DNA from 4 places in the Paenibacillus sp. JZ16 genome. Region 1 is predicted to be linked to each of the others. Evidence: riboswitches for the same ligand, from Rfam matches in the RefSeq annotation. Region 1 holds a riboswitch; each other region holds the start of a gene.
The links. A riboswitch is a leader RNA that binds a small molecule or an ion and turns the genes downstream of it on or off. The one in region 1 is predicted to bind thiamine pyrophosphate.

Region 1 (8,088 bases):
AACGATCTTGGGCCCCAGATCCTGGATACGTCTCGCCGCTTCCTTCCGATCTTCCTTCGTGCGGATACGCATCCCCGCCAATACTTCGGCCTCCGGTATATTGGGGGTGACAATTAACGCCAGCGGCAGCAAATCCTCTCTTAAAGCCTGCACTGCTTCGCTTTGCAGCAGCTCTGCTCCGCCCTTGGCGATCATCACGGGATCCACAACGACCTTCTCCCAGCCGAATGCCCGGATCCGGTCAGCAGCCAGGCGAATGATCTCGGCATTGAACAGCATGCCTGTCTTCAATGCATCGACTCCGAGGTCCGAGCCAACCGCTTCAATCTGCTCCGCGGCTGCTTCGGGAGGCAGCGGATATACGCCGTGAACCCCCAATGTGTTCTGCACCGTGATCGCCGTAATCGCTGACATGCCGTATACGCCGAGCTCCTGGAAGGTTTTCAGATCAGCCTGAATGCCGGCACCGCCGCCGCTGTCAGACCCCGCAATCGTCAGTGCCCGAGGAACGTGAGACTTGCTGCTCATCGTGCGCCACCTGCAGCGGACGCTTCCGCTTCCCGGACAGCGGCATAGCCCTCCAGCGAGCCCGGATGAAGCTTTGCCAGCTCATCCAGGAAAGCAATCTGGAAGCTTCCAGGTCCCTGGTCCGCGGTTCGCTCTGCAGCTCTCGCCGCCGCGGCCCCGTAGAAGGCCAGGCCCGCCGTACCGGCAAGCAGCAGGTTTGCTTCCACTGCGGCAAAGGCACCCAGCACCGAGGTCAGCAGGCACCCTGCACCGGTTACCTTCGTGAGGAGAGCATCCCCGCCGGTAATGATACGTACCTCGTTTCCATCGGTAATCACGTCCTCTTCACCGGTAATGGCCACGATCGTGCCTACTTCGCGCGCAGCCCGCACGGCCAGCTCGGCATGATCACTGCCCGTGCTGTTGCCAGCGTCTACGCCTTTGATCTCGCGGGCCTCCCCGACAAGGTGAGCGACTTCAGCCGCATTCCCGCGCACGAGCGACACCTTCACCTCGCTTAGAATCCGCAGCGCCGACTCCGTCCGAAAACGGGTTGCTCCCGCACCGACCGGGTCCAGCAGGACCGGCACGCCTTGTGCGTTCGCCGATTGTCCAGCTATGATCATCGCATCCACAAGCTCGCGGTTCAGCGTGCCGATGTTCAATACGAGCGCGCCTGCGATGGCGGCCATATCTGCCACTTCCTCCGGCGCGTAAGCCATGACCGGCGACGCGCCCAGCGCGTACAAGCCGTTAGCCGTAAAATTCGTAACCACCACGTTCGTCATGTTGTGAACGAGGGGGCTCGTCTGCCGTACCTTTGTTAAAAGCGCCGAAACTTCATTTTCCCATGTATGCATATGAATCAGCCTCTCTTCGCTATATTGGAATTTATGAGCTAGTTAGGTCTCCTTACAGCACCGCAGCCTGCAGCGGCACCGGCCATTCCTCCTGCTTATAAGCCATATCCCAAAACATATACTCCAGCTGGCAGCTCAGCATAAAATGCTCCTTCATCCGTTCTCGCTCGGCTGCCGTCGCACGCTCCGCCCATTCATCGACACGGCTGCAGAACTTGGCTGTCGCGTCTTCCCCCCGGTTGCCGTAGAAATAAATCCAGTCGTAGAACGGATGGGATTCATCCGGCTTCACTTCATCCAGCAGCTTGCGGCCAATCTCCAGGTAGGTCCACGGGCAAGGCAGCAGTACGGCCATAATCTCGCCCAGACTGCCCTCATGCGCCACCGTCAGCATATGACGGATATAGTGATGCGCGGACGGAGCCAGCGGATAGCCTTGAAGCTCTTCGTAAGTCACCCCGGCGGCTGCGCAAAAATTCTGATGCGGATGCACCTCGCTATGCAGGATGAATGAGATTTGTTCGTTAAAGGTTGCGATCTCTTCGCGGCTGGTCGATTTGGATATGGCGATGCCGTAAATTCGCATGTAGACGTTCAAATACTCAAAATCCTGCTTCACATAGTGGATCAGTTGTTCCCGCGCCAGTTTCCCCTCGGCAATGCCTTTTACAAAGGGATGATCGAAGATTGCTTGAAAAATGCCTCCCGCCTGCTGACGGAGCTCTTGCGTAAAACTCATTTTTGTCCCCACCTCCAACATATTGAAGAGCAGGAAGTCCATAAGACACGACTTTCCAGGCAACGCTAAAAAGCCGCCCCGAAAACTGGAGCGGCTTCGTCAACAAGCCCGAGTGCGCCAAAAACGCACCAAGACCTTATATACGAAGGCTCCACTTTCCTACGCTAGTACGAACTAGATCAGGTTCAAAGGGTCCAAGATACGCTCTTGTCTCAGCCGCTAACGGCTCCCCTAGTGGACTTCCTATTCTTTTGTCTAATACTGTACATAGGTTTGTAGATGCTGTCAAACGTTAACGGTTCGCGGACAGAACCCCACGTGCGAAATCTTCCGTGATCGGTGGATCATGATGTTGTACGGTGGCAGATGTCTTTCGCGAATAAAAAACGTCGGCTACCCAACACTTGTTTCAGAAACACTGACGCTGGGTTGTCATGTATTCCCCTACATAATGAGTACATAAACGTTATTCAAAAAAATGAAGTTTAAAGGAGCGAGCTTATTTATGACGAACCCATCAAAAGCGGTTAACCCCATTCCGGATGGCTACACCTCCGTGACACCGTGGATCATCTCAAGAAACTCCGCAGCGCTGATTGAATTCCTGGAGCAGGCTTTTCAAGCCGAAGAGTTAGCCCGCGTCTATGTTGACGATGGTGTCATCGGCCATGCCGAGGTGCGAATCGGAGATGCCGTCGTCATGATGTTTGACGCGAAGCCGGAATGGCCGGATAGCCCGACGTATCTCCGCTTATATGTTGAGGATTGCGATGCTGCTTACCAGCAAGCGCTCGCCGCAGGAGCCGTCTCGGTGACGGAGCCAACAAGTTTGTTCTTCGGCGACCGGGTGGGACGGGTACGGGACCCGTTCGGCAACTTATGGTGGATTCAGACGCGAATGGAGGACCTGACGCCCGAGGAGATGGAACGACGCGCCCAAGACCCGGATTACATGAAAGCAATGACCTATGTTGCCGGAGCGGAAATCGTGGTGAAGATTTCGTAACAAGGTGAAGTGAAACAAAAGTGTTATTTCAGGCAGAACATGGGTGGATTCGGTTCCCGGGGGTATGCGTGGATGGCTGCCGATTATGATCGATGTAGGGACCGGGTAACTCAGAGTAGCTATGGTTTAGAGGTAGAAACTGGGTGAACACAGAGTATGTAGCTGCTGCTGGGATTGGTGCTACTGCTGGGATTGGTGCGACTGCTGGGATTGGTGCGACTGCTGGGATTGGTGCGACTGGGATTGATGCTACTGGGATTGGTGCTACTGCTGGGATTGATGCTACTGCTGTATTGGTGCTACTGCTGGGCTTGGTGCTGCTTGCTATTATTGGAGCTACTGCTGGTATTGTTGCTACTGCTGTATTGGAGCTACTGCTGGGCTTGGTGCGACTGCTCGAGGGCAAGCGGACTGAGGATACGTTATTTAGCTGAAAAGGCGTAATTTTCGAGAGCTAACGGACACCAGATACGCTATTTCTAGAATATGATGGTAAATAGGCACCTTTTTGCGGTAATAAGAGATCCTGTGTCCGTTAGATTTAAGAATTGGGACCGAATCAGGCAAATAAGGGAACTGGTGTCCGTTAAGGCTACTTCTAGGCTACTCCTGATCTTGGTGCTACTTCTGGTATTGATGCTACTGTCGGGCTTGGCGCGACTGCTAATCTTGGTGCTACTGCTGGTATTGGTGCTACTGCTGGTATTGGTGCTACTGCTGGTATTGGTGCTACTGCTGATCTTGGTGCTACTAACTGGTTTTGGTACGACTGCTGGGCTTGATGCTACTACTGGTCTTGGTGCGACTAACTGGTCTTAGTGCAATTGCTGGAATTGGTGCTACTGTTGGGATTGATGCTACTACTGGGCTTGGTGCTACTACTGGGCTTGGTGCTACTACTGATCCTGGTACTACTGCTGGTATTGGTTCGACTACTGATCTTGGAGCTACTGCTGGGATTGGTGTTACTGGCCTTGATGTGACTACTAGTCTAGTGCGACTGCTCGGAGGGCAAGCGGACTGGGGATACGTTATTTAACTGAAAAGGCGTAATTTTCGAGAGCTAACGGACACCAGATACGTTATTCATAGAATATGATGGTAAATAGGCACCTTTTTGCGGTAATAAGGGATCCTGTGTCCGTTAAGTTTAGGAATCGGAGGCGAATCAGGCAAATAAGGGAACTGGTGTCCGTTAACAGGTGGCCTTGGTGCTAACTACTGGGATTGATGCTACTTCTAGGCTACTGCTGGTCTTAGTGCTACTGCTGGTATTGATGCTACTGCTGTATTGGTGCTACTGCTGTATTGGTGCTACTGCTGTATTGGTGCTACTGCTGGGCTTGGTGCTGCCTGCTATTATTGGAGCTACTGCTGGTATTGTTGCTACTGCTGTATTGGAACTACTGCTGGGCTTGGTGGTACTGCTGGGCTTGGTGGTACTGGTCTTGATGCGACTACTAGTTTTAGTGCGACTTGCTCGAGGCAAACGGACTGAGGATACGTTATTTAGCTGAAAAGGCGTAATTTTCGAGTGCTAACGGACCCCAGATACGTTATTTCTAGAATATGATGGCAAATAGGCACCTTATTGCGGTAATAAGGGATCCTGTGTCCGTTAGATTTAAGAATTGGGCCCGAATCAGGCAAATAAGGGAACTGGTGTCCGTTAACAGGTCAGGGGGAAGCGGTACGAAGAACGGAGCTCACAAAGCTGTGCCGGTGAGTGGTGTGCACGTAGCTACATAAGCGGTGAGGCGGTGGTGCTGCACACGCAGCGATACTGGCCACGCAGCATAGCGGCGATGCTGCCGACGCTGTTATGCGGTCGGCGATGTTGGCTATGCTGACCACGCTGCAATGCGACGATGTTGGCTAGGCTGTGATTGCCAACGTAGTGGTACTACCTACGCGCGTCGCTGCCGACGCTACAATGTTGCCGACGCAGCGATACTATCCACGCTGCGATACTATCCACGCTGCGATACAAAAAAGGAGGCATTCCAAAAGATCTTAGATCTTGAGGGATGCCTCCTTTTTTTGCTTTTTCCTAGCATCATCCGCTATACGACAATACTAGCCTGCTGCATTCGTCTTCATTCATTACTGAATGCCGTAAAATTCCTGAAGCTGGTCAATCATCAGATTCGCTGCCAGGATGCCGCCTGCTGTATTCCAGATGGCATCATCCACTTTGTGGGCCTGGCCGTTCTTGACGACGTTCAGGTTTTTCCACAGCGGATCGTTGATCCATTCCTGCTCGGTTTGGTTGGCGCCGCCATCCCCGGTTTCATAAGTGAAGTAGAATAGTCTGTCGGCTTCCACCTCAGGTAAACGCTCCTTCGTGATCTCGTCAACGAAATCGTCCTTGGCGTTCTTGGTCATGTCGTTGCGGGCGATGCCGATTTTATCGAAAATAACGCCCGAGAACGTATTGGTGTGGTATACCCGTGTCTTGCCAGCCATGAAACGGACCACGGAGACGGTCTCGTCCAGCTTGCTTCCGGCCTTCTCTTTGAAATCCTGAATCCGCTTGTCGTATGCAGCCAATAGCTCTTCGCCTTCGGATACCTTGTTCAGCGCTTTGGCATACAGCTCAAAATTGTTCTGCCACTCGCCGCGAAGATCCTCAGCAAAAACAGTCGGCGCGATCGCCTTCAATTGCTCGTATACTTTCTCCTGACGCATCTTGTTGCCGATAATCAGGTCCGGCTGCAGGCCGGCGATCAGCTCGATGTTCGGCTGGCTCTCTTCCCCGACAACGGTAACGCCTTCCATCTGGTCTTTAATATGCGGATACCATGGGTCGCCTGTCCAGGATCTAACGGCACCTACAGGCTTCACGCCCAATGCGAGAAGCGCCTCGGTTCCTTCGTTCGTAAGGACGACAACCTTTTGAGGCGTTCCCTTGATCGTCTCCGTCCCCATGGCATGCGTAACTTCATACGATTCGCCGCCGGCTGCAGCGCCGCTGTTGCCCTCTGCGGTTTTCGTTGTGTCGCTGCCCCCATTGTTTGCATTTTCTTTTGCGGGGCTTGCTCCGCACCCGGCAAGAATCACGATCATGATCATGATCAGAGCCAGCAAGCTAAACTTGAGGCCTCTCGTTGGTTTATGTGCCACTTTTTTTCCCATTCCTATCTAAATCCCCCTTGTGTCATATCCCTCTACTTGAAAATCATTATCAATCACTGATTCAAAACTATAAAGGGTTTCATGAAAAATATCAAGATATTTATGAGAATGATTATCAAGCTCATTGACAGATGGGGTCCCTTCACCTAAAATTCATATGAACTTAATTATTCATGGACTTAAGAAAGTGAGTATATATGCGCGTATTCGGACTATTCATATCGCTATTGTCGCTGGCTGCTGCCGTCATGGGCAGCATCGCATTTGGAGTAACGAACATACCTCTTCATCAGGTATGGGAATCGTTCACTCACTTCAACGGGAGCAACGAGCATCTGATCATTCTCACAGCAAGACTGCCCCGGGCGCTCATTGCGCTTGCCGTAGGAGCATCCCTCGCTGTTGCGGGTGCGCTCATGCAAGTCATCACGCGCAATCCGATTGCATCGCCCAGCACGCTGGGCGTAAACTCCGGTGCGGCCTTCTTCATTATTATGTCGGCGGGTTGGCTGGGCATCAGCGGACTCCAATCCCTAACCTGGGTCGCGCTGATCGGAGCCGCGGTAAGCGGCGGTATTGTGTTTTTCCTGGGCAGCATCGGCAGGGACGGCATGACGCCGGTAAAAATCACCCTCGCGGGTGCCTCCATAGCCGCCTTCTTCCATTCCCTGACGCAGGGATTGATGCTCTCCGATGGCAAAATGTTCGACCAGGTGCTGGTATGGCTGGTCGGTTCGGTAGCCGGACGCGATTTGAACCAACTCGCAGCCGTGTGGCCGTACATGACCGTTGGCATGCTGGCTGCACTCCTGCTGGGCCGTCATCTGAACGCCCTCTCCATGGGTGACGACATCGCCCAGAGCCTTGGGCAAAAAACAGCCCTCATTAAGCTGTTAGCGGCAGCGGCCGTTATATTGCTGGCTGGAGGTTCCGTTGCCGCTGCTGGACCTATCGCATTCGTCGGAATCATCATCCCGCATATCGTTCGGTATTTAATAGGAAATGATTATCGCTGGATTCTGCCTTACAGCGCGGTGCTGGGCGCACTTTTGCTGGTGACGGCCGATCTCGGTTCCCGATATATTGCCATGCCGAAGGAAGTCCCGGTTGGCGTGATGACCGCAATCATCGGCGTGCCGTTCTTCGTGTATATAGCCAGGAAAGGAAGACGAGCACAATGAGTAAACACCGCATATTCCGCTCCAGGAACGCGAAAGTATCGTTTATGCTGGAGAGAAGAACACTATGGGTATGCCTGATCCTATTCGTGCTTTGCATCGCCGCCATGATTATTAGCACAGGAACGGGAAGCCAGTTTGTTTCGCCGCTTCATGTCATAAAGGCATTGTTCGGCGATGCTCCGCCCATGGAGCAGGTCATCGTCATGCAGCTAAGGCTGCCCCGAATTATTATCGCCGTGCTGATCGGCGCCGCTCTCGCGGTGGCGGGGGCTATTCTGCAGGGCGTCATCCGCAATCCCCTGGCCTCCCCCGATGTCATCGGCATAACGGAGGGAGCATCGCTTGGGGCAGTTCTCTTCATCTTCATATTTACGGGCACCGTATCGATCCATTGGATGCCGCTATTCGCCATCCTCGGTGCCTTTTTCATTACCGGTCTATTGTACGTGCTAGCCTGGAAAAATGGCGTATCGCCGCTGCGGCTTGTCTTGATCGGTATCGGAGTATCGGCTGCCATCAAATCGATCTCCTACATGCTGATCATATCCGGACCGCTGCAGCTGGCCGACCGCTCCCTTACTTTTATGGCAGGCAGCATTTACGGTATGTCCTGGGATAAGGACGTTATGACCCTGCTGCCTTGGGTAGCCGTACTTCTAC
Region 2 (8,088 bases), 3.7 Mb from region 1:
CCCTGAGAGTAAGGAAAACGACCAAAGGATACAAGCTCACGCACCGTCAGACGGAGGCTGATATGGTTGGATTGTTTCAGAATCGAAACCTTCTTCGCCAGATCGCCGCTCTTCCATTGGCTAACCTCTTTACCGTCCACCGTAATTTGTCCGCTGTCCTTGCCTGTTAATCTGCTAATCATGGACAGCAACGTACTCTTGCCGGCACCGTTCGGACCGATAAAGGAAGTGATTTGACCTTTCGGGATCGTAACGGACACGTTATCAACGACTTTTTTGCCGCCATAGACTTTCGATACGTTCGTAACCTGGATCATGCTTTACTCTCCTTTAGTAGCAGGTATATGAAGTAGACACCGCCGATGAAGTTGATAATGACGCTGAGCGTTGTAGAGAACGTGAACACCCGCTCTACAACCAATTGACCGCCGACCAGCGCAATAATGCTAATCAGTATGGATGCTGCTATTAAATATGAATGCCTGTATGTCTTCATCACTTCGTAGGCAACATTGACCACCAGGAGCCCGAGGAATGTAATCGGACCTACCAAAGCGGTAGCCACCGAGATCAGAACGGCAACCACAATCAGAAGCCGCTTCACTACATAATCATAATTCACGCCGAGGTTGATCGCCTGCTCACGACCTAGTGCCAGCACGTTCAGGTACTTGGCAAATCGGGCAAAGTACAGCAAGGTCAGCGCTACGACAATGACGGAAAGGACCAGAAGCTCGGTCTTCACATTGTTAAAGCTGGCAAACATTTTGTCGGCTACAAACTGGAACTCGTTCGGGTCAATCAGCACTTCCATAAAGGAAGACATGCTGGAGAACAGGGTTCCGAAGATCATGCCAATCAGCAGCAGGAAGTAAATGTTATTCCCTTCCCTTTTGAACAGAATCTTATATAAGACTCCGGCAAACAGGATCATCGCGCCGACGTTGATCAGAAAGTTAACGTTGCTGCCCAGTTTGTACAGCGTGAAGGATCCGAAGACAAAGATGACGGTGGTCTGGATCAGTATATATAAGGAATCTAATCCCATAACGCTAGGCGTCAGTATCCGGTTATTCGTGACCGTTTGAAACACCGTGGTAGACAGAGCAATCGCTCCGCCGGTCAGAATAATGGCAAGCACCTTCTTGATTCTCCTCGGAAGCGCGTAATCCCAATTGCCGCCAAGATCAATGAACAGAAAGACTGCCACCAGGATGATTGCCGCTGCGGCCAACAGGCCGAGTTTGGCTTTATAAGTCATAAGCCTTTCTCCTCATCAGTAAGAAAATGAATATACCGCTTCCGAGTACGCCCACGGTTAGACTAATCGGAATTTCATAGGGATAAATAATGATCCGGCCCAGGATGTCACAGAACAGTACGAAACCGGCCCCCAGCAGCGCGGTATGCGAAAGGCTTTTTTTCAAATGGTCTCCTAAGTACAAACTAACAATATTAGGTATGATCAGACCAAGAAACGGAATCACGCCGACCGTCAGCACGACGGAAGCCGTAACCAGCGCCACGATGACCAGTCCCAGATTCACAACTCTCCGGTAGTGAAGGCCCAGGTTGGTAGCAAACTCCTCTCCCATTCCGGCCACCGTAAACTTGTTGGCGAACAGATACGCCAGAATCACAAGCGGGATACTAAGATAGAGCATTTCATACTGGCCCTTCATGATCATGGAAAAATCACCCTGGAGCCATGCGGACATATTCTGAATAAGATCATATTTGTATGCAAAGAAGGTGGCGATCGAACTGACGATATTACCGAACATCAGCCCTACGAGCGGGATGAAGATCGCATCCTTGAACTTAATCCGATCCAGTATCTTCATGAAGATAAAGGTTCCTGCCAGAGCGAATACAAATGCCACAAGCATTTTGATAAGCGGTCCGCTTGTCGTGAAGACAAGCATGGCTACCAATATCCCCAGTCTGGCAGAGTCCATCGTACCTGCCGTGGTGGGCGATACGAACTTATTGCGGCTGAGCTGCTGCATGATCAATCCGCAGATGCTCATGCTGACACCCGCCAATATGAGACTGACAAGCCTAGGAATCCGGCTGACAAGCATAATATGCTGTTGTTGTTCTGTCATCGAGAACAATTGCAGTGGCGAGATATCCTTAACTCCAATAAATAATGAGATTATCGAGAGTACCACAACGGCTGCAAATAAGTATCTAATCTTCATGGCTCTTCCTTCTATGCGTATGTCTCTAAATACCCGGGATCATGCAATTTTCGTCACTATTCTCATTGAGATTGATTATCAATCGCGTTCTGATATGCATTATATCATCCTCATTCTGGCTCGACAAGTATAATTGAGAATCAAAATCAATTAAATTGTTCATACAAGTATATTTTGTTCATGAATTGTTCATAATATGAAGTTAGGTGGAGACATAGCTTTTATCCTCAGGACAGAATCACACTTTGGTTAAGTCCCCCTTTAATGCAGCTTCTGCAATGATGAGACTTCTCTAAAAACGACTGTTTCAATTCTTATTAAATGGATAAGAAAAATTATATAAAGTCGTTGACAATTCCTCTAAGTTATATTAATATCCTAACAGAATTATTATTTCTAACTAAACGTAAGTTAGTGTGGAATAATAATTGGTTTTATGGCTAATAACGTAAAATGCATATTTGCTTGTAGTAAGGGACATCTTCTAATCAGGCGTATGCAAATTCGATTACACCAGGAGGTTTTTTTTCAATGTCTAAAGATTTTTCAGCTGCACTCAAAAATCGCCGTTCTTATTACGGGATTAGCAAAGAATCCGTTATCTCGGACGAGCGTATTCAGGAAATCGTAAACGAAGCGGTTAAGTATACTCCGTCTTCTTTCAACTCCCAAAGTGCACGCGTCGTTGTATTGCTTGGCGAACAGCACGATAAACTGTGGAACATCACGGAAGGCATCCTGAAGGAAGTTGTTGGCGATGAAGAAGCATTCAAATCCACTGCCGACAAAATGGCTTCATTCCGCGCTGGTTACGGTACGGTACTGTTCTTCGAGGACAATAACGTCATTGCCGGGCTGCAACAAAGCTTTGCCGCTTATGCCGACAATTTCCCGGTTTGGTCCAACCAATCCAACGGCATGCTGCAATTTGTAGTATGGACATCCCTTGAAGCAGAAGGTCTGGGCGCATCCCTGCAGCACTACAACCCGCTGATCGACGAAAAAGTAAAAGCCGAATGGAACGTCCCGGAAAGCTGGAAGCTGATTGCTCAAATGCCTTTCGGTAAGCCGGTTGCTGAACCAGGCGAAAAAGAATTTGCACCGCTTGAAGATCGCGTGAAAGTATATAACTAATCAAACAGATGAAAAAAGCCGCCTCCCTAAGTTCCTGCAAATGGGACAGGCGGTTTTTTTTATAATGGGCAAAGATTGAAAAACCGATGGCAAAACGATACAATTACACAGGTAAGAACCCTCGAACTTCTACGATAACATGAAGCTCCGGGGCAAATCTTGCGGTAACCAACTACATAAGATGTTGGCTGTACTAGGGGTGCCATGTGCTGAGAGACGGCGGGCTGCCGTTAACCCTTATCACCCGATCTAGGTCATACTAGCGTGGGGAAGTGTAGCATTTATGTTTATTTCTTTTCGTAGGCATAACTGCACCTTCTTCATGGGGTGCGGTTTTTTTGCGTGGACTTATATAATGGGGAGGAAATGAAAATGAATGAGCTTGTTTGCGGAACCAGCCGGATCGTCGGATGCCGGTTCTCGGTATTTCCCATGACAGACCGGTTTGTGGAGGTCATCCTGGGCGCTCTGCAATCTGTGGATGCGGGAAAGGTGTGGATTCAGACAGACGATGTGAGCACTTGTATTCGTGGACGTGCAGAGCATGTCTTTGATGTTACAAGAGCGATATTCGCCCATGCTGCGGCGAGTGGCGTGCACACTGTTTTTAATGGCACTTATTCCATTGGCTGCCCCGGAGATACGGACGCCGATGTATATATGACTGAGGATTCAACCCGCTTGAACAACGACATCGGAGAACATGCCGATATGGAGACTGCCTGCCAATTCGCTCTTTACCCCATGGGTACGGACAACTACATGGATGTCATCTACGGTGAAGTAAATCGTGCGAAGGCAGCCGGTACGTTCGCCGGAAGCGTTCATTACGCCAGCCGGTTGGACGGATCCTTATCCCGGGTGTTCGGGTCTCTTGAAGAGGCGTTTTTGTATGCGATCCAATCCGACAGCAGCCATCTGGTCATGACTGCAGTGGTGTCCGCTCACAGCCCCTCGGTTAAAGCCGCATCGAATTGAGTTCGATTGAGGCAGACAAAAGCCCGGCATGCGCCGGGCTTTTCTGTCACTACTGCCAAGAATCTTGACGGTTTAAACCCAAGCACTCAAGATGATTACGAGCAGGATAAAGAGAACCAAAATAATTCCTACTGAATTGCCATATTCACCGCCGCCATATACTCCGCTCATGAAGATCCCCTCCTGGATTTAAAGTATGCCGTGATGTAATCACACTATTATAGTATTTACCGCGCCTTGCTAGCGTCACGGCTAATGTACCTCTCTTTATCTATTGGCATCGATATTTTATTCCTCATAACCGATGAGAAGTTTCCCTCCGTACGGACGGAGCATTTCCTCGGTAAATGCCATTAGAACAGAAGGATCATCTTGGCGATACATCGCCGCGAGCGCTGTTTCCAATCGCTCTCCTAAAATTGTGTCAAAGCGGTTAAACAGGCGGAACAGCGTTTTCCCTTCACCCGTCCACTCCCGGTTCACCCTAAGTACAAAATCACAGAGAATCGCGGCTATTTTGTGCACCGTAAACCATTTTTCACCATCGCTTCGGGGACTCTTCAAGTCCAGCATGTACTCGGTTAGCACATAACGGTAGTCGTTAATATCGGTTATCGTCAAGGGCAGAGGTCCGTAATCCAAATCGCTTTGGGCTTCCGTCCGCACCTCTTCCCCCTCGGGCATAAGGCGCAACACCGTCCCTTCTGCGATCATCCGCTGAAATGACGGATTCGCCGCGATCACTCCCTCGTCAAAATATTCGCGATAGGAGGATAAAGACAATATAAAGATTTCCGCGATCCATCCATGCGCCTCTATCGTCCTCCTGCTGAAATCATGACCCTCTCGTTCAAGGACCATAATGTCCAAATCGGATTGTTCATTATATTCGCCTCTGCTCGCGCTGCCGCCAAGCACGGCAAGCAAACAGTCGGGATAATCGTGTTGAATGACGCGTTCCGCTGCCTCTACCGGTTCCATCCTCATGACGTTTCCTCCATTATGACTCTGATCCTCCCGAAAAAAGGGCTCAAAATATCTAATTCAGCTAAAACCCTAAACGTACCTGAATCATATGGTAAATAAACGATTACCCTCATGTTGATGACAAGGGAAGAAGGGATAGATGAGATGAACTACATTCATATGCTCTCTAAATTAGGCATGGGCAGTGCCCACCCGGGAGGATTCGAGGCAACCCTCAGAATGCTGAAGAATTATCCCATTCAACCGGGCAGCCGCATTCTGGAGGTGGGGTGCGGAACTGGCAGAACCGCATGCCATCTTTCGGAGATGGGGTATCAAGTGACAGCTATTGATCTGAACGAAAATATGATCAAAAAAGCACGAGCACGAGCCGAAGCGATGGAAATCGACGTGCAGTTCCATCAAGCCGATGTATGCGCATTGCCTTTCGAGGACAATCAATTTGATCTGATCATGGCCGAGTCTGTTACCGTATTTACGGATACTTCGAAGTCGCTGCCCGAATATTACCGCGTTCTGGATCGCGGAGGCGTCCTGCTGGACAGAGAATTACTGCTAGATAAGCCCATGCCGGAAGCAAAGCTTCAGGAACTGCTCGAATTCTTCGGAATACCTAATCTGATGATGAGAGAAGAATGGGAGGAATCCCTCTTGGCTTGCGGGTTTAAACAGGAAGAAATTCTGGAGTACAATCACTTCAATGAGCAGTTAAAGGAAGAGCAGACACGTCATCTGGATACATTTGAACAGCGCGATAAAGGACTCCTGTTCGATGTTGCGCTCTGGGAAACGCTGTTCAAGCATGATCGCATGATTCTGGATAATACCGATTATCTCGCTTCCGCCTTATTCCGGGCAGTAAAATAGAACCTTTTCACATCTGTGCATCAAGTGGGGATTCGCATATTTGCTACGTATCCCCTCTCTTTCCTCATTTTCAGTTCTTTCGACCTAATCCAACACTTTTTGTCAATTCGTTCTATCTAGTTTTGCCCGTCGATGCTATAATCATGGTAAATATATCCTATGTTGTTGAGGAGGACTCATTCTTATGGCATGGTTCAACAGACTCCCTATTTCACGAAAAATTACTGCAGCCTGTTTTCTCATTGCCACTTTGTTTGCGGTTCCAATGCTGCTTGCGTTTATTCTAATGGGTAAAGCAATCATTGGCGTGGTCATCGTGGTGGTACTAACAGGTCTTACTTTTCCTCTTTCTCGTCTTATTGAGAAAACGCTTACTAACTCCTTTGCGGAAATCTCCAGCGTTTCTGCCAAAATCGCTAAAGGCGACTTCACCTTCCAGGTAGAAGAGGTTGGGGGCATGAACGATCTAAGCAGAACATTCAACAGCATGGTGGACAAGCTTCGTAAAATACTGCAGGAAACCTCGGATATTACGCGTCAGGTCATGACCTCAAGCTCCAATATCTCGATTAAAAACCAGGAGCTCATTCAAGTGATGAATCAAGTCTCCTTATCTTCCAATGAGCTGGCCGTCGGGGCTAACGAAATTTCGGAAGACGTAGCCGAAATGACACATTCCATTGGCGAGATCGAGGAGAAGGTCAGCAACTATACGCATTCAACCCAGGAAATGAATACCCGTTCGATCGAAACGCTGGGACTGGTAGAGCAAGGAAGGGACTCCGTCGCCAAGCAGTCCGCAGGAATGCAGCGTAATATTGACGCAACGGCCAAAGTCGCGGAGTCCATTGATGCACTGGCCCGGAGTGCCAGAGGAATTACCCAGATCACGGAGACGATCTCGGAACTTGCCGATCAGACCAACTTGTTATCCTTGAACGCATCCATTGAAGCGGCAAGAGCAGGCGAGCACGGCGCCGGCTTTGCCGTTGTCGCCCAAGAGGTGCGTAAATTGGCCGAAGAATCCACGTCATCAACACGGGAAGTATTCAATCTCGTACGGAGCATCGAATCGGACGTGAAACATGCCACCCAGAACATTAAAATTAATGAAGAGGTCGTCAGGCAGCAAACCGAAATGATCCGTGAAGCTGAGCTGGTGTTCATGGAGATTGTAAACAGTGTGCAGTATATTTCGGAACAGATCGCCGCTTTCTCCAAGGAGAGCGAATCCATGCTCGAAAGTGCGAAGAGCATTTCTTCCGCGATTCAGAATATATCGGCAATCACGCAGCAATCCGCCGCGGGAACGGAGCAGGTGTCGGCATCCATGAATGAAGGCATCTCATCGATCCAGAAGATGGCCGAGGAAGCGGAAGCAATGAATAATGCCGTTTTCCGGCTGCAAAAAACGATCAACATTTTCAAATTTTAAGTAAGGTACACGCTACATAATGTATACGCGCTTTCGAAGCGGCAACGAGCCGAAATGCAAAAAATGGCTGTGCTAGGATAACATCCTGAGCACAGCCATTCTTCATTGGACACATTTTCGAGTATGACGAACCGTCCGTCAAGTGAGCAAACCGTCGTAGGGGGCAGCCCCCTTTTATATCATGCAGCGTACTCCAGCCCTATGGCTCGTTCCATAACCGCGCGATATTCACGAGCCGCCCTTCCTCAAACTCGGCTCGGTAAATATCCGGCAGCGTCGTACCTAGCCAGAAATGATAATCGAATCGTTGATCATAATGCTGCAGCATGAGTGTCATAATGTCGCCGTGGGTGCCAATCACGACAGACTTTCCGATATGTTTATTCAGGATTTCCTTTAGCACCTGGACTGCTCGGCTTTGCGCGCTTTTGCTGGATTCCCCTCCGGGGAAGGAGATAGTTGGATCCTGAAAAAGGATCTTCT
Region 3 (8,088 bases), 690 kb from region 1:
TTCTTTGCATTTTATGGATTTTATATCGAATTTATGACCTATTTTAAGAGAAATGCGCAAGATTCGTGCAATGATTACGCCAAATTCTACAAAAATCGACTTATATTGCTTTTAACAACGTATTGTCAATATTATGGTCATACTTGATCTACTCAACCTTTTGATCCAAAAGCTGCAGCAGCATCGTCCGCTCCACATCAAAATGCCAAGGGGCGTTCCGTTCCTTGGCCGCATACATCGCGGCATCGGCGCGACCAATCAGCTCCTGGTCATTTCTGGCATGATCCGGATAAACCGCAATGCCGATACTCGGCGTGGTTCGAACTTCATGCCCTTCCAATTCGTACGGCTCGCTAAGCATCGTCCAAATCTCCTCCGCCATCCAGATCAGCTCCTGATCCTCACCAGCCGGATGGATCATAACGGTGAATTCGTCTCCTCCTAAACGGGAAACCAAAACTCCCTTGGATTCAAGAGATTGAAGCCGGTCTGCAACCTTTCGTATCAACAAATCGCCGGCACGGTGGCCGTATCGGTCATTGACTCGTTTGAAACGGTTCATATCCATATACAGCAAGCCTACACGGGAAGCTGCGAGGTCCGCCTCCTTCAGCGAACTCGCCAGCCTTGCATTAAAATAACGGCGATTATACAGCCCCGTAAGATCATCACGATGTGCCAGGGCTTCACTCTGCATCAGACTCTCATGCAGTCGGTCAAACAAGCGATCGTTCTCGAACTGGATTAAAATCTGCCTGAACAGAATCAGGATCACGCACAGGGATAGGCCGGTAAACAGTCCAGTCCACCCTCCAAACCGCTGCGCCATAAGGGCAAACATCCCGCCAAGCACGCTGTAGGGAAGCAGGTACCTTACGATCAGGTTTCCGACTGAACGCGGCTCCCGCTCGCCAACGGATGGTTTACGGGAATTAGGAGCGGACTGCCCACCTGCGAAACTAATGAATAATACCGATATCGTATAGAGTGGATACAGATAGGAACGAACCTCGATACCCATCAGATCAACGAGATAGATGTACAGGACATCTCCGGCAATATATGCGCTTCCGCCTAGACATAACAGAATGGCCGCCCTTTTCCCTAACAGTCCGGTATTAAAATACAACACCAGCGTAAAAAAAATAAGTACCATTGCGCACAGGGGATACAGCATGTCCACCCAAAGGTTTCCCCATACTGCCTCATGGGCCAGACCCTGAAGCTCAGGCTTGATGAAATATTCCCACCCTACTGTCATGACGGCTATGCCAACAATCACGATATCCAGCATAAACCGGAGCCCCCGAAACGAACCTTGAACATGCCGGAATAAATAAATGAGAGAACTTGCGAACAGAATGAGTTCAAGTCCCCAGAATAAGTGGGTTAGGATCGGCGAGAAAGCGCTCTCTTTTTCAAACCAAACATAACAAGCGTGAATGATTCGTGCCGCTGCATCCCCCATTAATCCGAGACTCACAATAAGCCAAAACCTGCGAAGATGAACCTCATAACGCCGACTAATCCGCATTAAATAAACGGAGGCGGCTGCAGGAGGAATAATGACTAGAACACGCTGAAGCGATAAAGCCACAGGCATCCACAGAGCAATCATGATCTGAATGAATGCATATATCATGGCGAGTCGAATCCACAGATGATCTGCTGGAGTTGGACTCATAAGCATTCCTCCTCGGCCAAAGGGTAAGCTGGATCACTTTCATATGTTAGGTCTTTTGAATTAATCTTTCTATTTCTCACGATACTTTTTACCCACCCAAAAGTAAAGATGAGGAAATGAAAGAAAAATCATCTGTATCAGCCCTGCATGAACACAACTCCCACTTGACGTATAGGGATTATGTGATAATATTTCAGTCATATCTCATATGGATCGGAAAGGGTGTTGAACCATGTCACAGAAACGATTAGATCATGTTGGTATTGTTGTCCGGGACCTAGAAGCTACAATCGCCTTCTATACATCCGTAGTCGGACTAGAACTAAAGGATCGCCTGACCCATACGAATGGCGTCATCCAGCTGGCGTTCCTCGGATTTAACGGCAGCAACGAGACGGAAGTCGAGCTTATTCAGGGATACAGCGACACGCTGCCAGCGGAGGGCACCGTTCATCATTTTGCAGTCAGCACGGATAACATTGAAGAGGAATATGCCCGGGTTCAAGGACTTGACGTTCCTCACTTGGACGAGGAGATCGTGACGCTCCCGAATGGTTTCCGTTATTTCTTCGTGCATGGTCCCGAAGGGGAATGGATTGAGTTCTTCCAGCGCTAACCTCAATATAGAAGCCTTATTCAAATCCTTTATTCCGTGAAAGGTTCATAGGATTAATTAATCCTTCCCATGGCAAGTGTTCTGAGCAAAGACCTGCCTCGTTCGCGCTCCTTCGAACTAGACAGGTCTGGTGTGTTAGGACTATAATAGCGGATGTAATGATCAAAACTTCATAAATACCGGGGGAGCTGGGATATAGCCGGCTGAGAGTGTATCCGATATGATACTGACCCTTACACCTGATCTGGGTAATGCCAGCGTAGGAAGCCCATGTTTGCGGCAGCTATTTATTTGCCGTGGTATACACTTACGCCGTCATGCGTCCTGATATCATCAGGGCGTTTTTTTGTGGAGTTGCGAGGTAATAGAAAGAGAACTTAAAGGAGAGAAGAAACGATGAAGAAGGGAAGATGGATTCCGCTGCTTCTCGCTTGCGTCCTGCTGATGGTCGCGTCCGGATGCGGCACAAGCGGACAGAACAAAAAGACAGGTGCCGAAGGCGAAGGCAGTCAGACTTCCGGGAAACTCCGTGACGTGCAGCTGATGCTCGATTGGTCCGCCAATACGAATCACACCGGCCTGTATGCAGCGAAGGAGCTTGGGTATTATGAGGAAGAAGGGCTTAATGTCCAGATCGTCCAGCCGGGAGCAGGCGGAACGGATACGCTGGTCGCATCCGGAAACGTGCCGTTTGGCATCAGTTATCAGGAAGGCGTAACGCTGGCCAGAACCCAAGGCTTGCCGCTCGTTTCCATTGCAGCGATCATTCAGCATAATACGTCCGGCTTTGCCGCCCCCAAGGACAAAGGCATCGTGAAGGCAGGCGATTTTGAAGGAAAATCCTATGGCGGCTGGGGCTCGCCTGTGGAGGAGGCCGTCATGAAATCCATCATGGAGATCGATGGCGCCGATGTCAGCAAGGTGAATATGGTCAATATGGGCGATGCCGATTATTTTACGGCCGTCAAACGCGACATTGATTTTGCCTGGATCTTCTATGCTTGGACGGGGATTGAAGCCGAGCTTCGCAATGAACCGCTTGACATGATTTATGTGAAGGACTACTCCGAGCAGCTTGATTATTACACACCAGTGATCGTGACGAACGAGAAGCTGATCCAGGAAGACCCCGAGCTTATCAAAGCGTTCATGCGGGCGACTTCAAAAGGATATGACTATGCGATTCAACATCCTGAAGATGCGGCAGCTCTGCTTACGAAGGCGGTTCCTGACCTCGATGCCGAACTGGTTCTCGCCAGCCAGAAATGGCTGAGCCCCCGTTATCAGGATGATGCATCCCGCTGGGGCGAACAGAAAGCCGAAGTATGGTCGGGATATGCAGACTGGATGTTTGAGCGTAAGCTGCTGGAGAAGGAACTTGACGCGGACCGCGCATTCACCAATGATTTTTTACCGGAGCAGCCATAAGGTTATTTTTATTTAATAAGAAGAAAGTCGGCCTTTGCAAAAGGCTGCCTTTCTTCCAATACATTATAGCTTGCACGAAAGGATGAGTTTACATGGCGAATACACTTTTGAGCATTCAAGTGATACCGAGAACGCCAAACGGGGCCGACAGCATCCCTTATGTAGATGAAGCGATTAAGGTCATTCAGGAATCAGGCGTGAAATACGAGGTTCATGCACTCGAAACGACCATGGAAGGAGAGCTCGCCGAGCTGCTCAAGATCGTGGAGCGCATGCATGAAGCGCTGGTGAATGCGGGAAGTCCCAGCATCATATCCCAAGTCAAAATCGCCCATCATCCCAGCGGCATCAGCATGGATAAGCTGACTGAGAAATACCGTCCATGAGAAGCTGGTGGAGTTCGGTTTGGCCGCCCGTTGTGGCGGTCCTCTTCTTTTTGGTGGTATGGCAGGCCGCAGTATCTATATTCGACATTGAACCTTTTATTCTGCCTGCGCCGACGGCCATCGGGCATGAGGCCGTTACCGGAGCTTCCGGTCTCTTCCAGCATACAGCGGCCACCCTGCAATTAACCTTGGTCGGATTTATGATCGGTACGGCGATTGGCCTAGTCATCTCGCTGGCACTGCACATGGTGCCTTTTCTCAAAACCGCTCTTTATCCACTTCTTATTCTTAGCCAGAATGTGCCGACAATCGCCCTAGCCCCGCTTCTCATGATTTGGTTCGGCTTCGGCATGCTGCCCAAGGTTATCGTGATTACGCTGGTCTGCTTCTTCCCCGTCGCTGTTGCGGCCTTGGACGGACTGGCCCGTACTGACCGAACCATGATGAATTACATGCAGATGGCGGGGGCTACCTCTTGGCAAATTTTCAGAAAGCTGGAGCTGCCGCATGCCCTTCCCTCCATCTTCTCCGGGATTCGAATTGCGGCCACCTATTCGGTCATGGGTGCGGTTATCGGGGAATGGATCGGCTCGGACCGGGGAATCGGTTACTACATGATGCTGCAAAAATCCGGCTACCGCACGGATCGGGTGTTTGTTGCCATCCTGGTCATCGTCCTGCTCAGCCTGCTGATGGTGCTGCTGATCACTCTGCTGGAGAAGCGGCTCATCCGCTGGAATCGAAAAGGTTGAGTCCCCGTGAATAGACGTAACGAATCTTATATGATAGGAGGCCATTTGTCGATATGACACATCAAGTACCCCTGACGGTCCAGGACGGGGCTGACCCGTCGGCTGCGTCGGTCTCAACCGCACCTGCCCTCGAGGTTCGCAGCCTTCGAAAAACCTTCCGCGACCGGCGCAGCGAAGTGCATGTGCTGGATGGCCTTTCGCTTCAAGTACAACCCGGGGAATTCGTCTCCTTAATCGGTCCCTCAGGCAGCGGAAAGAGCACCCTCTTCCATATCATTGGGGGGTTAACAGCTCCGGATGCAGGCTCTGTCCTCATGGACGGTCAGGACGTGACCGGGGAAAAAGGCCGCATCGCCTATATGCCTCAACAGCCGGCCCTATTCCCTTGGCGTACGGTGGAGGACAATGTGCTCCTTCCCGAGGAGCTGAGAGGCACCTCGAAAGCCGCTGCCAGGGAACATGCCCGCAGCTGGATGGAACGCGCCGGACTCAGCGGCTTCGAAAAGGCCTATCCGCACACCCTCTCTGGCGGAATGCAGCAGCGGGCGGCTTTTCTTCGCGCACTGATGAGTCCGCAGGAAGTTATGTGCCTGGACGAACCGTTCAGTGCATTGGATGCGTTAACGCGCAGCGATATGCAGCGCTGGCTGCTCGATATCTGGGAGGATACGCGCCGTTCGGTGCTGATGATTACCCATCATATCGAGGAGGCGCTGCTCCTCTCGGACAGTATCTATATCCTATCAGCACGGCCCGGAACCATCTTGAAACGGGTAGAAGTCCCTTTCTCCCGCCCGCGCCGGGAAAACATCCTGATGGATCCGTCCTTCATCGCATTAAAAACCGAAATTTCCGCCATCATGCGGGAAGAACAGCACAAGCGCTGACCGATGAAGGCCAGCGTAATACATACATCCATGATGGGCAAAGCGCTTCGTGGAAGCTTGCAAGCGAGGAGATGTAACCATGAAATCATTCATGCAGAATGAAGCGAATTCCCCCCTGATCGACACTCATATTCATCTGGACAGTTATTCGTTATCCGATCAACAAGCAATTCTCGCGGACATCCGCCATCATGAGGTTCAATCCGTCATCTCTGTCTCCATGCATCTGACTTCCTGCAAGCGAAACCTGGAGCTGGCCAGGCAGTACGGACTGATGGTGCGGCCGGCTTTCGGTTATCATCCGGAGCAGCCCCTCCCTTCCTCTGACGAAACCGAAGGGCTGCTGGATTGGATGGCAGAGCATGCCGATGAGATGGTTGCCGTAGGAGAGGTGGGTCTCCCCTATTACGCCAGGCTGGAGGCTGAATCGGAAGGCCGTCCCTGGGATAACCGCCCTTACGCCTATCTGTTGGAGCAATTTATAGCTTTTGCTAAGAAGCATCATAAACCGGTCATTCTGCACGCTGTATATGAAGATGCGGATATCGCATGTGATCTGCTCGAAAAATACGGCGTCACTCGTGCCCATTTTCATTGGTTTAAGGGCTCCCGTGACACCTTGCAGCGAATGGCGGGCAACGGATACTATATTTCCTTTACGCCCGACATCCTCTATGAGGAAGAAATTCGTGCTATGGCATGTAGGTATCCGGATCACCTCGTCATGACCGAAACCGATGGACCTTGGCCGTTCGAAGGTCCGTTCACCGGACAGATGACCCATCCTCGGATGACGGCTTCTGTGGCTTCGGCATGGGCTGAGCTTAAGGGGCTGTCCATACTTGAGGCCCGCAGGATTTTATATGAGAATGCCGCGAGACTTTACGGTCTATAAAAAGAATCTTCATGCAGTTCAAGTCGGTTGCTTAGGCAATCGGCTTGTTCTCTTTAAGAAGAAATCGGTTATATTGATTAATCAACTCATCAAGCACAATCGATTGTCTGAGGACTTTAGGATGATTAAAATCACGATACCGCTGCTTCATCTTATGAAGTTTATGCCGTTCTTGCTCGATATTAAACTTTATGCCTTCCTTCGTTTCCATGACTTTATATCCTCCCCTCATGTAATATTTTATGCTTTAATGTAAAATTATAGGATGTTTAATATTAGACATCAGAAATATGACATGGAGGGGCTTCTTTCTGTTATTCACGCCAAAAAACCACAATGCCAACCGCAGCATTGTGGTTTTTTGGTTCCATTATTTAACGTACTTATTTAACATACTTCTCCTGATATGCCTTTGACATCTCGTCCGTAATTTCCTTCATCTTCGGGTCACTCTTGATTGTTTCGATCAGTTTATCGTACGATTCAACCGGTTCTTTGCCCGTGATGACCATGACCCGCATATCCTCCACTTTCTTGGAAAGCTCGGGATAGTATTTGTTGTAGGCTTCCGAATACAGCTCTCCCGAAGGATTCGGAACCTTGACCGTCTTGCGCTCCGTGACGATCTCTACGTTCCGCTCATATACTTCATCCGGCATCCCTACCGCGCTGATAGCCATATCGTCGCTGACGAGGTGAATCATATTGTTCAAGTTGCCGTCACCCGTCTTATCCACGGCGGCCTGCGGCGTTGCAACCTTCTTCCCGTTCTCCACATTGTAATGGACCCCTTCAATTCCGTAGGTCAACATTTCATTGCCTTCCTGACTATAACCATAGTCGAAAAACTCGAGGATTTTCTTCACTTTCGCCTCCGGCACTTTCTTCGGAATCAGGTATACTCCATAATACGGCGATCCTGAAGGCGTATACTTCACCCCGTTTGCATTCTCCAAATAAGCAAGCGGCATCAGATCCGCCTTGGGATCAACGCCCTTCACGGCTTCGCCGGTCACCCAGGCATGGTTCATGGACATGCCCCCTACCCCTGCCTTGGCGCTTCGCATCGTATCCATTACCTGCGAGAACTTCATGATAGCGAAGTCTTTGGGGAACAAGCCCTCATCATATGCTTTTTTGATCCACAGCATGGCCTCCCTAGACTCGTCCGACGTCATAATCGGAGTCAGGGTATTATCGGGTTGAAGCTTCCAGGACCCTTGCGTTTCATTAAATATATTATAAATATAGGCGAGTGCGCTCGGATTAGCGGCATACGGGATCTCATCCGCCTGTCCATTACCATTCGGATCCTGTTCCTTAAAAGCCTTTAACACGTTATGGAACTCATCCAGCGTTTTGGGCGTTTCCAGCTGAAGGGCATCCAGCCAGTCCTTGCGGATCATCGGGAACACTCCGCCGCCATAGCTAGGATAATAA
Region 4 (8,088 bases), 2.5 Mb from region 1:
TTGACGTGGCCGACCCGGTTCAACATATCCCTGCATCCTATCGCAAGCTGACGGAAACGATGGATTTCGAATATTTGCTCGCGCGCTACGTGCGTTTGTATCTGGACAAGCCCTATGGATCATTGGAGGAGGGGCAGCTTATTCTGAAACAGCTGATGATTCATCTGCTGCGTTCGGATCTCGCTGAGCCGGTGGTCAAAAAAGCAAGCAATCAGCTTTCCGAGGCGATCCATGAAATCGCGAATTACGTTCGCCAGCACCCGGGGGTTCCCCATCGGGTCGAGGATTTGGCGGCCAGAGCGGGGTTGTCCCCCGTTACTTCTCGATTAAGTTCAAGGAGCTGATCGGCACGCCGGTGCAGTCCTACATCATTCAGATGCGGATCGAGCGGGCGCAGCATCTGCTGCTTCATCAAGGGATGAACGTAACGGAGGTAGCCGACGCGCTGGGTTACCGGGATATATTCTTTTTCAGCCGGCAATTTAAGCAGTATACGGGCAAGAGCCCATCCGAGATTCGGTGATTTCCCGCTCTTCCATAACTTACCTGGCGGGTCGAAGGGCAAATGGGTTTCATAGCAAGCGATTTAGGGTAAAAACGACATACAGTTTCATTTTGAAGGGGGGAGAGAGGAATGAGCCCAAGAAGACGGGTGCGTGGACGTTTCTTTAGTCGCGGTGGCTGCGGTATTTTCAGAAATCGCTTGCGCCGCATGAAGACAACGACTCAGGATCATCAGAATGTGTGGTTTTAACGAGACCTAGGCCTACATACGGGGGACATTGAATCCCGTTATCATATACGCTTTTCTCTGGATGAACGCAAAAGGGAGCTAAATGGCTCCCTTTTTTTGATATGTTTTTTAGGGTCCCCGCAAAGTATTTGGAATAAGCAATCGGAGCATAGGCTCCACTTTGTGGGGCATTTTGTATTGGGGTCCCCGCAAAGTATTTGGAATAAGCATCGAAGCATAGGCTCCACTTTGTGGGGCTATTTAATGGATGTACATGGGAATAGGGAGTCTGTCTGATTACGTTGTAAAAGGGTGCATATACGAATAGGGACTCTGTTGGCATTGCGAAAATTTGTTATATTAGGGATATGTATAAAGCGCTAAACGCAGGGTTGTAATCGACCGGACAGGCAGTTCGGATAACGGAAGGGTGACGGGTGTGACGGAGAGAGCGGCATTGGCGGAGCAAGCGGTGATCCGGTGGTAACGGCGGGAGCAGGAAAGGTTGCGCTGATCACGGGCGCGTCGAGCGGGTTCGGACTGCTCATCAGCTTGGAGCTGGCAAAAGCGGGCTATGACGTGGCAGCGGGTCTGCGCAGGCCGGAGGCGGCTGCAGAGCTGATGACCCGAGCCGAACAAGCAGACGTTGTCAAACGCATTCACGTATTCCAGCTGGATATATGCTTGGAGGAACAAGTCAAGGCTGCTGCTTGGGAGTTAGAGCAGAAGTTCGGCCGCTTGGACGTGCTGGTGAACAACGCCGGCGAAGCGGTAGGCGGCATGGTGGAGGAAGTACCGCTCAGCGACTGGCGCAAGCAGTTGGAGACGAATTTTTTCGGGACCGTATCGGTAACGCAGCATATGCTCCCGCTGCTGCGCAAGACCGGACGATCCAAAATCATTCTCATGAGCAGCATTAGCGGCGTGGTCGGCTTTCCGGGTTATGGTCCCTATGCGGCATCCAAATTTGCGCTGGAGGGGTTTGGTGAGAGCCTGTCCATGGAGTTGATGCCCTTTGGCATCGATGTCGTACTGATCCAGCCCGGTGCCTATGGCACGCCGATCTGGAATAAAAGTTTTGGGGAGCTTACGGTAAAGGAAGGATCACCCTACAGCGGTCTGCTGAAGGGCGTGCTGGACTATTCCGAGCGGACAGCCAGGGGAAGCGGGGATCCGCAGGAGGTAGCCAGGCTTGTGGCAAACATTGCGTCCATGTCCAAACCGAGGTTCCGCTATACGCTGCCCCGAGGTACGCGGCTGACCGCATGGATCAAGGGCGTGCTGCCGGATCGGCTGTTTCAGCGGATCGTTTATCGGATGCTGGACAGGCGTTAATCATTCATGCAGCGAATGATTCATGGCCTTAACTTGTCATGCGATGCTTGGTGAAGCTTGGTAAGGTGAATGGCGTTACCCTTTTCTGGTTGGGGACGGGTGTGGTGTAGCAAACCAAGCAGCTCTCCCATCTTCACCTTGGAGCCGGGTTCCAGGTCACCGCGCGGAGTAAACGTGCCGTTCTCTGTCAGAAGCACGACGGTAGAGCCGAATTCAAAGTACGCGAGTTCATCGCCGATCTCGTATTTCTTCACGTTCTCGTCAGCATAACGGATGCTGCTCACGTTCATGGCTCCGACCTTCACGACGGCAACTTCGCCGAACTCATGCGCAATATAGGTAATGAGGCGCTCATTACGGCTGAGCACGTGCCGGATATGGGTCATCGCAAAATCGTTCACGGGGTAAACGCGTCCCTTTAGATGCTCGCTTTCCGCCTGAACACCGGTTACCGGGGAATGAATGCGATGATAATCGGTTGGGCTTAAATACAATACAAATGCGTAACCGTTGATGTAATTTTCCATTCTCGGTGATTTGGCGAGCAGCTCGCTCAGGGTATAATCCTGTCCCTTGACGCTCAGAATGGTGCCGGCATTAACGGCGCACATTGCCGAAATCGTGGCATCGACGGGGCTTACCATGGCATCGGCGGTGTCGTCTATGGCGCGCAGGCCTATTTTTAACCGGCGGGAAAAGAATTCGTTCAGTGAGCGGTATTCGTGGATTTCTTTCTCCGCTTCATGCGCCGGAATTTGATAAATTCGTATGAATGCAGGTATTAGATGACGGCTCAGCCGGCTGTGGGAACAATGCCCCATGATTCGGGACAGCCACTTGCGGGAGGACAGCTCAGTCATCAGACGCAGCAATTGTTTAGCCATGTCATTCTCCTTTGTGCATAGGTGTCAGCAATAAACGTTGGTGGAAAAGCCAATCACTCTGATATTGACATAGAATGAGCTGGAAATCAATAAATAGCCATTTTTGAAAAAAGGTTCTTGCTAATTGGAGAACGAATGTGTATTTTAAGATTAACATGAAACCGAATAGGGAATACGGGGGCTTGAGTGAATCAGGCTGAGATTGCAGCTGTTATCCGCTGTTGACCGTTAATCTGAACTGGGTAATGCCAGCGTAGAGAATATCCGACCCTGCCTACATAGGGCCTATTTTTCCGTCTGCGCGTTTTCCAGACGGTTTTTTGTTGTGTTTATACAAAAATAGAGGTGGAGAGGGGAATGTGTGGTTATGGGAACATCTATGCAAGAGAAGTTGGGGGTTCAGCCCCGAAAAGGGCTGCGGTTAAGCGATATTTTGGTGACGGTGTTGGTATCGCTGGTGCTTGGCGTCATTTATCACTTCTGGGGTTCGGTTTACAATCTGTTAAAACCGCTGTTCTTTGAAGCGGATGAGTTGTTATACGGAATGTGGTTCGCTGCAGCCACGCTTGCTTACTTGCTAATCCGTAAGCCGGGAGTGGCCATCATTGCGGAAGTGGCGGCTGCCCACGTGGAAGTGCTGTTTGGCAGCGGCTGGGGATTGACTCTGCTGCTGTATGGCCTCATTCAAGGACTTGGGGCAGAATTGGTATTCGCGGCGTTCCGTTATCGGAGCACCTCGGCGTGGACGCTGGCGATTGCCGGAGCAGGCGCAGCCATCGGATCGATGATCATGGACTTCTATTACAGCTATACCGATGACCTGCAGACGTGGATGTTCCTGGCCAAATACGGTATGCGGGTACTCAGCGGTGCCGTCATTGCAGGCCTGCTCATGCTCTTGCTGGCTAAAGCCTTGGACCGCACGGGCGTCACATCCCTGCTGCGTCCTGCGTCGAAGAAGGATTACGAAGCACTGGATGATCCGCGCCATGTCTAATGCCACGGTTAGCCTGGTTCCGGCTCAGTCCGCTGAGATGGTTTCGGAACCGGCCGTGTATGTGGAGGGATTGCGTCTGAAGTATCCGGGCGAGGAGCGACTGATGTTCAAAGACCTCTCTTTCTCGGCTGTCCGCGGGGAGAAGGTGCTGCTGCTCGGTCCGAGCGGCTGCGGCAAATCCACGCTGCTGCAGGTGCTTAGCGGGATGATTCCCCGCGCAACGGAGGTGCCGATGAAATGCGAGTCGCAGCTGGTTCCGCGCTCTTGGGGGTATGTATTTCAAGATCCGGATACCCAGTTCTGCATGCCGTACGTGGATGAAGAGCTGGCTTTCGTACTGGAAAATCTAAGTGTCCCGCGCGATGAGATGAAGGAGCGGATGCAAGCGGCCCTCCGCGAGGTGGGTCTTGATCTTGAGGAGCTTCATATGCCGATCGGGCATTTGTCCCAAGGCATGAAGCAAAGGTTAGCGCTGGCTTCGGCTCTGCTGCTGGAGCCGGAGGTGCTGTTCCTTGACGAGCCATCTGCCTTGCTCGACCCGGAAGGAAGGGAGCAAATCTGGTCGGCGGTGAAGGCCGTATCGGAAGGGCGGACACTGATCATCGTGGAGCACCGGATCGAAGAAATGGCCAGATACGTGGATCGTGTCGTGCTGTTCAGCCCGGATGGCGTGATTCTGGGCGAAGGTCCTCCGGCAGCGATATTCGCAGAATTCGAGCGGGAACTCCAAGCCTATGGAATCTGGTATCCCGGCGTATGGGAAGATTATGCGCAGACCCGGGCGGGCAGAGAGCTGTTTGCTCCGGTTGATGCGCTTGGCGATGAGCGCGGTAATCTCCTGCATGAGGCTGCTCCGCCGTATGCTCAACGTGGGGAGTCTGTCATTCAACTGGCGAATTTCAGGGGAATGAGATGGGATAAACCGGTCATCAACCTCCCTTCGGCCGAGGTGTTTCCGGGACAATTCATTGCGGTGGTAGGGCCGAACGGAGCAGGTAAAAGCTCGCTGCTGCTCAGTTTGATGGGGCTGCTTCGCGCCGAAGGGACCTATATGCTCTGCGGGGAAGAGGTCATTCAAGGCAAACGCAGGAAGGTGCGGAAGAAGAGAGAGCAGCAGCTGCGCCAAATCGGATTCGTGTTTCAGAATCCGGAGCTTCAATTCCTGACGGAGCGCATCGGCGATGAGGTGGTTTACTCGCTGCTGGTGGATCATGTGCCGCCGGAGGAAGCGAAGGCGCAGGCCGAGCGCTGTCTTGAACGTTTTGGATTGAATGGCTTGGAGGCCAGGCATCCGTACCAGCTGTCGACAGGCCAAAAGCGCCGCTTGAGCGTGGCTACGGCCATGGCAAGACAGCCGTCCGTCCTGCTTCTGGATGAGCCGACCTTCGGACAGGATGCGCGGAATACATTCGCGATTCTGGAGATGTGCGAGAAGCTGCGTCGTGCGGGAACCGCCATTCTCATGGTGACGCATGAAATGGAGATCGCGCAGCGGGTCGCCACGCATATATGGGAAATACGGGAGGGACAGCTGACCTCGAGCATGCCTTCCCCGCGCTGGTCTGGCGGGATTGAATCCCGGCAGGCGGCTAAGGGAGCAAACGGCGCTGCCGACCCCCGGGGTACCTTAGCCGCGGCCGATCATCGCCTCACGGGGGTGAACGCATGAACATATGGAATCCCGTGCGGATCACTTGGCTGCACCGGGCGAATCCGGTGGTGAAGCTGGGTCTGATCTGTGCGCTGTTTTTCATGACGGTGTTAACCCATGATCTTGATTTTGTTTTGTATCAGGCGTTCATCTTTATGGTCTGTCTCGTGGTGCTCAGCGGGGTGAAGCCGTGGAAAATGCTGTTGTTCTTCATTCCGTTTCTGCTTGCCTTCATATCGTCCGCCTCTTCCATGATGCTGTTCGGTAAGGGAGAGACGATCTGGTGGGAGTGGGGGTTGTTCCGGGTATCGGAAGAAAGCTTCTACCGGGGGCTGCATTTGGGCTTTAAGGGAATTGCCTTTGCCTCGGAGGGGCTGCTGCTCGTGACCACAACGTCCTCGGTGGATTTATTCTACAGCCTGATGCAGAAGCTGCGGCTGGCGCCCAAGTATGCTTACAGCTTCATGGCTTCAATCCGGCTGCTGCCAATGGTATGGGAGGAATATGTGATTCGCCGCCAAGCCTTGAAGGTACGAGGAGTCCGCCCGATTCGCGGGATTCGCGGCATGGTGAACCGCGCAGGATTGTATGTGGTGCCGCTGCTGGCACAGAGCATCCGCCGGGCCCATCGGGTGGCCGCCGCGATGGAGGCCAAGCAATTCGACGGCGATCAGGCGAAGTCCCGAACGTATTATTACCCGTCGCGTTATTCGCGCTATGATCTTCTGGTTATCGGATTGCTTGCAGTTGCCGCCGCTTTCGCTTATGCCGCATCCGGATATTTTCCATGGTTCGGCATTGGCGACGTGCGGTTTGATTAAAGGGTTGGTGAAAGCAAAAAGAGTCTGCTTACGTTACGTAAGCGGGCTTTTTTTGTTATGAGATTTAAAGTTAAGCTAACTTCTTCCCCGTTATATTTAAAAAATCATGTCTGGATTTCATGCTGATCGAGGCGTTATAATACTGATGGTACCAGAATAGTATTTATGGTACCAGAAGGGGAGTTAGTTCACTTGCGCGAGCGAATATTGAATGAAACGATCCGCTTAATTCAGCGGCAAGGATTTACGTTTACGGTCAGTGATCTGGCCCGCGTCCTTGCCATTAGTAAACGGACGATCTATGAGCACTTCTCATCCAAGGAAGAGATTGTTGAACATATCATTGACGGGATGATCCGGCACATCCAGCAGCGCGAACGTGAAATTGCGGCGGATGCGGGGCTTACCGTTCTGGAGAAGATACACCAGATTCTAATCTGTCTGCCCCAGGAGATGGAGCAGATGGATTTGGGGATGCTGCCGGATCTGAAGCGCACGCATTATGCGCAATGGGAGAAGCTGGACACCTTTTTCCGAGAGGAATGGGGCATTGTCACCGAGCTGATGGAGCGGGGCATGGCCGAGGGAAGCATCAAACGGATTCATATGCCGCTGTTCATCGATCTGTATCTCGGATCGCTCCATCAGATTTACGATTCGAGGGCGACGGTGAAGCATCAATTGCCGCTGGGGGAGCTGCTGCAGTCCGTTATGGACATCCTGCTATTCGGGATTGCTGCAGAGAAACGGGAGGAGTCTTGAGATTATGCATTGGTTCTATTTAAGTTTGGCTATTCTGTTTGAAGTGGCGGGGACGCTGAACATGAAGCTGTCGGAGGGGTTCAGCAAACCGCTGCCCAGCGTGCTGCTGGTGGTATTCTATATTTGCAGCTTGAGCTTCCTGACGCTGAGCTTGAAGCAGATTGAAATATCCGTGGCTTACGCGATCTGGTCGGGGCTTGGCATTATGATCATTACCGTAATCGGTTATATGTTCTTTGCGGAGCAGATTAATGGTCTGAAAATGTTCTCGATCCTGCTGATCATCGCAGGGGTCGTTCTGCTGAATCTATCCGGCAGCGCGCATGCGCAGGAACAACCGAAGACGCACCAGTCCGGTCACTAAGGGCGATAGAAGAAACCGGAATCTGCGGGAAGAGCCGTATTCGTGCGGCTCTAGTTCCGCTGCAATAATGTACTATGCCCCGCTTCGCCTCCAGCTCTATAATGACAAAGGAAATTCCTTTGTTAGGAGCTATCATCATGAACCTGTCTTCTTTTTTTATTTACTGTTTTATCGTGGCTTTCTCGCCGGGACCATCCAACATCGTCATTTTGTCTTCGGTTCAACATTCCGGCATGAAGAAGACCTTGCGCTACATTGCCGGAGCCTCTATCGCTTTTTTCTTATTAATCGCTGCTTCCGTGGTATTGGGCCAGCTGCTGTCTACAGGCATGCCAATCGTACTGCCAATCTTGCGGATCGTAGGCTGCCTGTTCATGCTGTATCTCACGTATCAGGTGTATACCATGGACGTATCCAAGTCCGGCACGAATCAAACGGCGTCCTTCACGTCCGGCTTTCTGATGCAGTTTCTCAATCCGAAGGTGGTACTGTTTACACTGACGGTCATTCCGAGCTACGTCATGCCGTATTATACGGCAGG

Region 2: another riboswitch for thiamine pyrophosphate. It lies ahead of BJP58_RS09090 (YkoF family thiamine/hydroxymethylpyrimidine-binding protein); the one in region 1 lies ahead of tenA (thiaminase II).
Region 3: another riboswitch for thiamine pyrophosphate. It lies ahead of BJP58_RS22930 (ABC transporter substrate-binding protein); the one in region 1 lies ahead of tenA (thiaminase II).
Region 4: another riboswitch for thiamine pyrophosphate. It lies ahead of BJP58_RS14820 (ECF transporter S component); the one in region 1 lies ahead of tenA (thiaminase II).

Annotation. Positions count from the first base shown of each region.
Region 1 covers NZ_CP017659.1:5,778,063-5,786,150, reverse strand. The annotation lists gene thiD (bifunctional hydroxymethylpyrimidine kinase/phosphomethylpyrimidine kinase) at 1-528, opposite strand, end outside; gene thiM (hydroxyethylthiazole kinase) at 525-1,367, opposite strand; gene tenA (thiaminase II) at 1,420-2,106, opposite strand; TPP riboswitch at 2,246-2,349, opposite strand; gene BJP58_RS25920 (VOC family protein) at 2,612-3,112, shown strand; gene BJP58_RS25915 (hypothetical protein) at 3,256-3,546, shown strand; gene BJP58_RS25910 (hypothetical protein) at 4,315-4,629, shown strand; gene BJP58_RS25905 (ABC transporter substrate-binding protein) at 5,216-6,247, opposite strand; gene BJP58_RS25900 (FecCD family ABC transporter permease) at 6,445-7,428, shown strand; gene BJP58_RS25895 (FecCD family ABC transporter permease) at 7,425-8,088, shown strand, end outside.
Region 2 covers NZ_CP017659.1:2,026,754-2,034,841, forward strand. The annotation lists gene BJP58_RS09070 (iron ABC transporter ATP-binding protein) at 1-317, opposite strand, end outside; gene BJP58_RS09075 (iron chelate uptake ABC transporter family permease subunit) at 314-1,261, opposite strand; gene BJP58_RS09080 (ABC transporter permease) at 1,251-2,204, opposite strand; gene BJP58_RS09085 (nitroreductase family protein) at 2,736-3,338, shown strand; TPP riboswitch at 3,524-3,626, shown strand; gene BJP58_RS09090 (YkoF family thiamine/hydroxymethylpyrimidine-binding protein) at 3,711-4,316, shown strand; gene BJP58_RS09095 (YjcZ family sporulation protein) at 4,389-4,487, opposite strand; gene BJP58_RS09100 (nucleotidyltransferase domain-containing protein) at 4,605-5,303, opposite strand; gene BJP58_RS09105 (class I SAM-dependent methyltransferase) at 5,463-6,170, shown strand; gene BJP58_RS09110 (methyl-accepting chemotaxis protein) at 6,355-7,605, shown strand; gene BJP58_RS09115 (histidine phosphatase family protein) at 7,805-8,088, opposite strand, start outside.
Region 3 covers NZ_CP017659.1:5,087,030-5,095,117, reverse strand. The annotation lists gene BJP58_RS22940 (GGDEF domain-containing protein) at 149-1,684, opposite strand; gene BJP58_RS22935 (VOC family protein) at 1,917-2,300, shown strand; TPP riboswitch at 2,472-2,583, shown strand; gene BJP58_RS22930 (ABC transporter substrate-binding protein) at 2,697-3,728, shown strand; gene BJP58_RS22925 (MTH1187 family thiamine-binding protein) at 3,821-4,114, shown strand; gene BJP58_RS22920 (ABC transporter permease) at 4,111-4,866, shown strand; gene BJP58_RS22915 (ABC transporter ATP-binding protein) at 4,920-5,753, shown strand; gene BJP58_RS22910 (TatD family hydrolase) at 5,833-6,648, shown strand; gene BJP58_RS22905 (aspartyl-phosphate phosphatase Spo0E family protein) at 6,680-6,859, opposite strand; gene BJP58_RS22900 (extracellular solute-binding protein) at 7,032-8,088, opposite strand, start outside.
Region 4 covers NZ_CP017659.1:3,258,461-3,266,548, reverse strand. The annotation lists partial or broken gene BJP58_RS14835 (helix-turn-helix domain-containing protein) at 1-523, shown strand, start outside; gene BJP58_RS14830 (SDR family oxidoreductase) at 1,214-2,068, shown strand; gene asd (archaetidylserine decarboxylase) at 2,089-2,952, opposite strand; TPP riboswitch at 3,117-3,229, shown strand; gene BJP58_RS14820 (ECF transporter S component) at 3,320-3,949, shown strand; gene BJP58_RS14815 (ABC transporter ATP-binding protein) at 3,942-5,618, shown strand; gene BJP58_RS14810 (energy-coupling factor transporter transmembrane component T family protein) at 5,615-6,421, shown strand; gene BJP58_RS14805 (TetR/AcrR family transcriptional regulator) at 6,614-7,183, shown strand; gene BJP58_RS14800 (DMT family transporter) at 7,188-7,547, shown strand; gene BJP58_RS14795 (LysE family translocator) at 7,685-8,088, shown strand, end outside.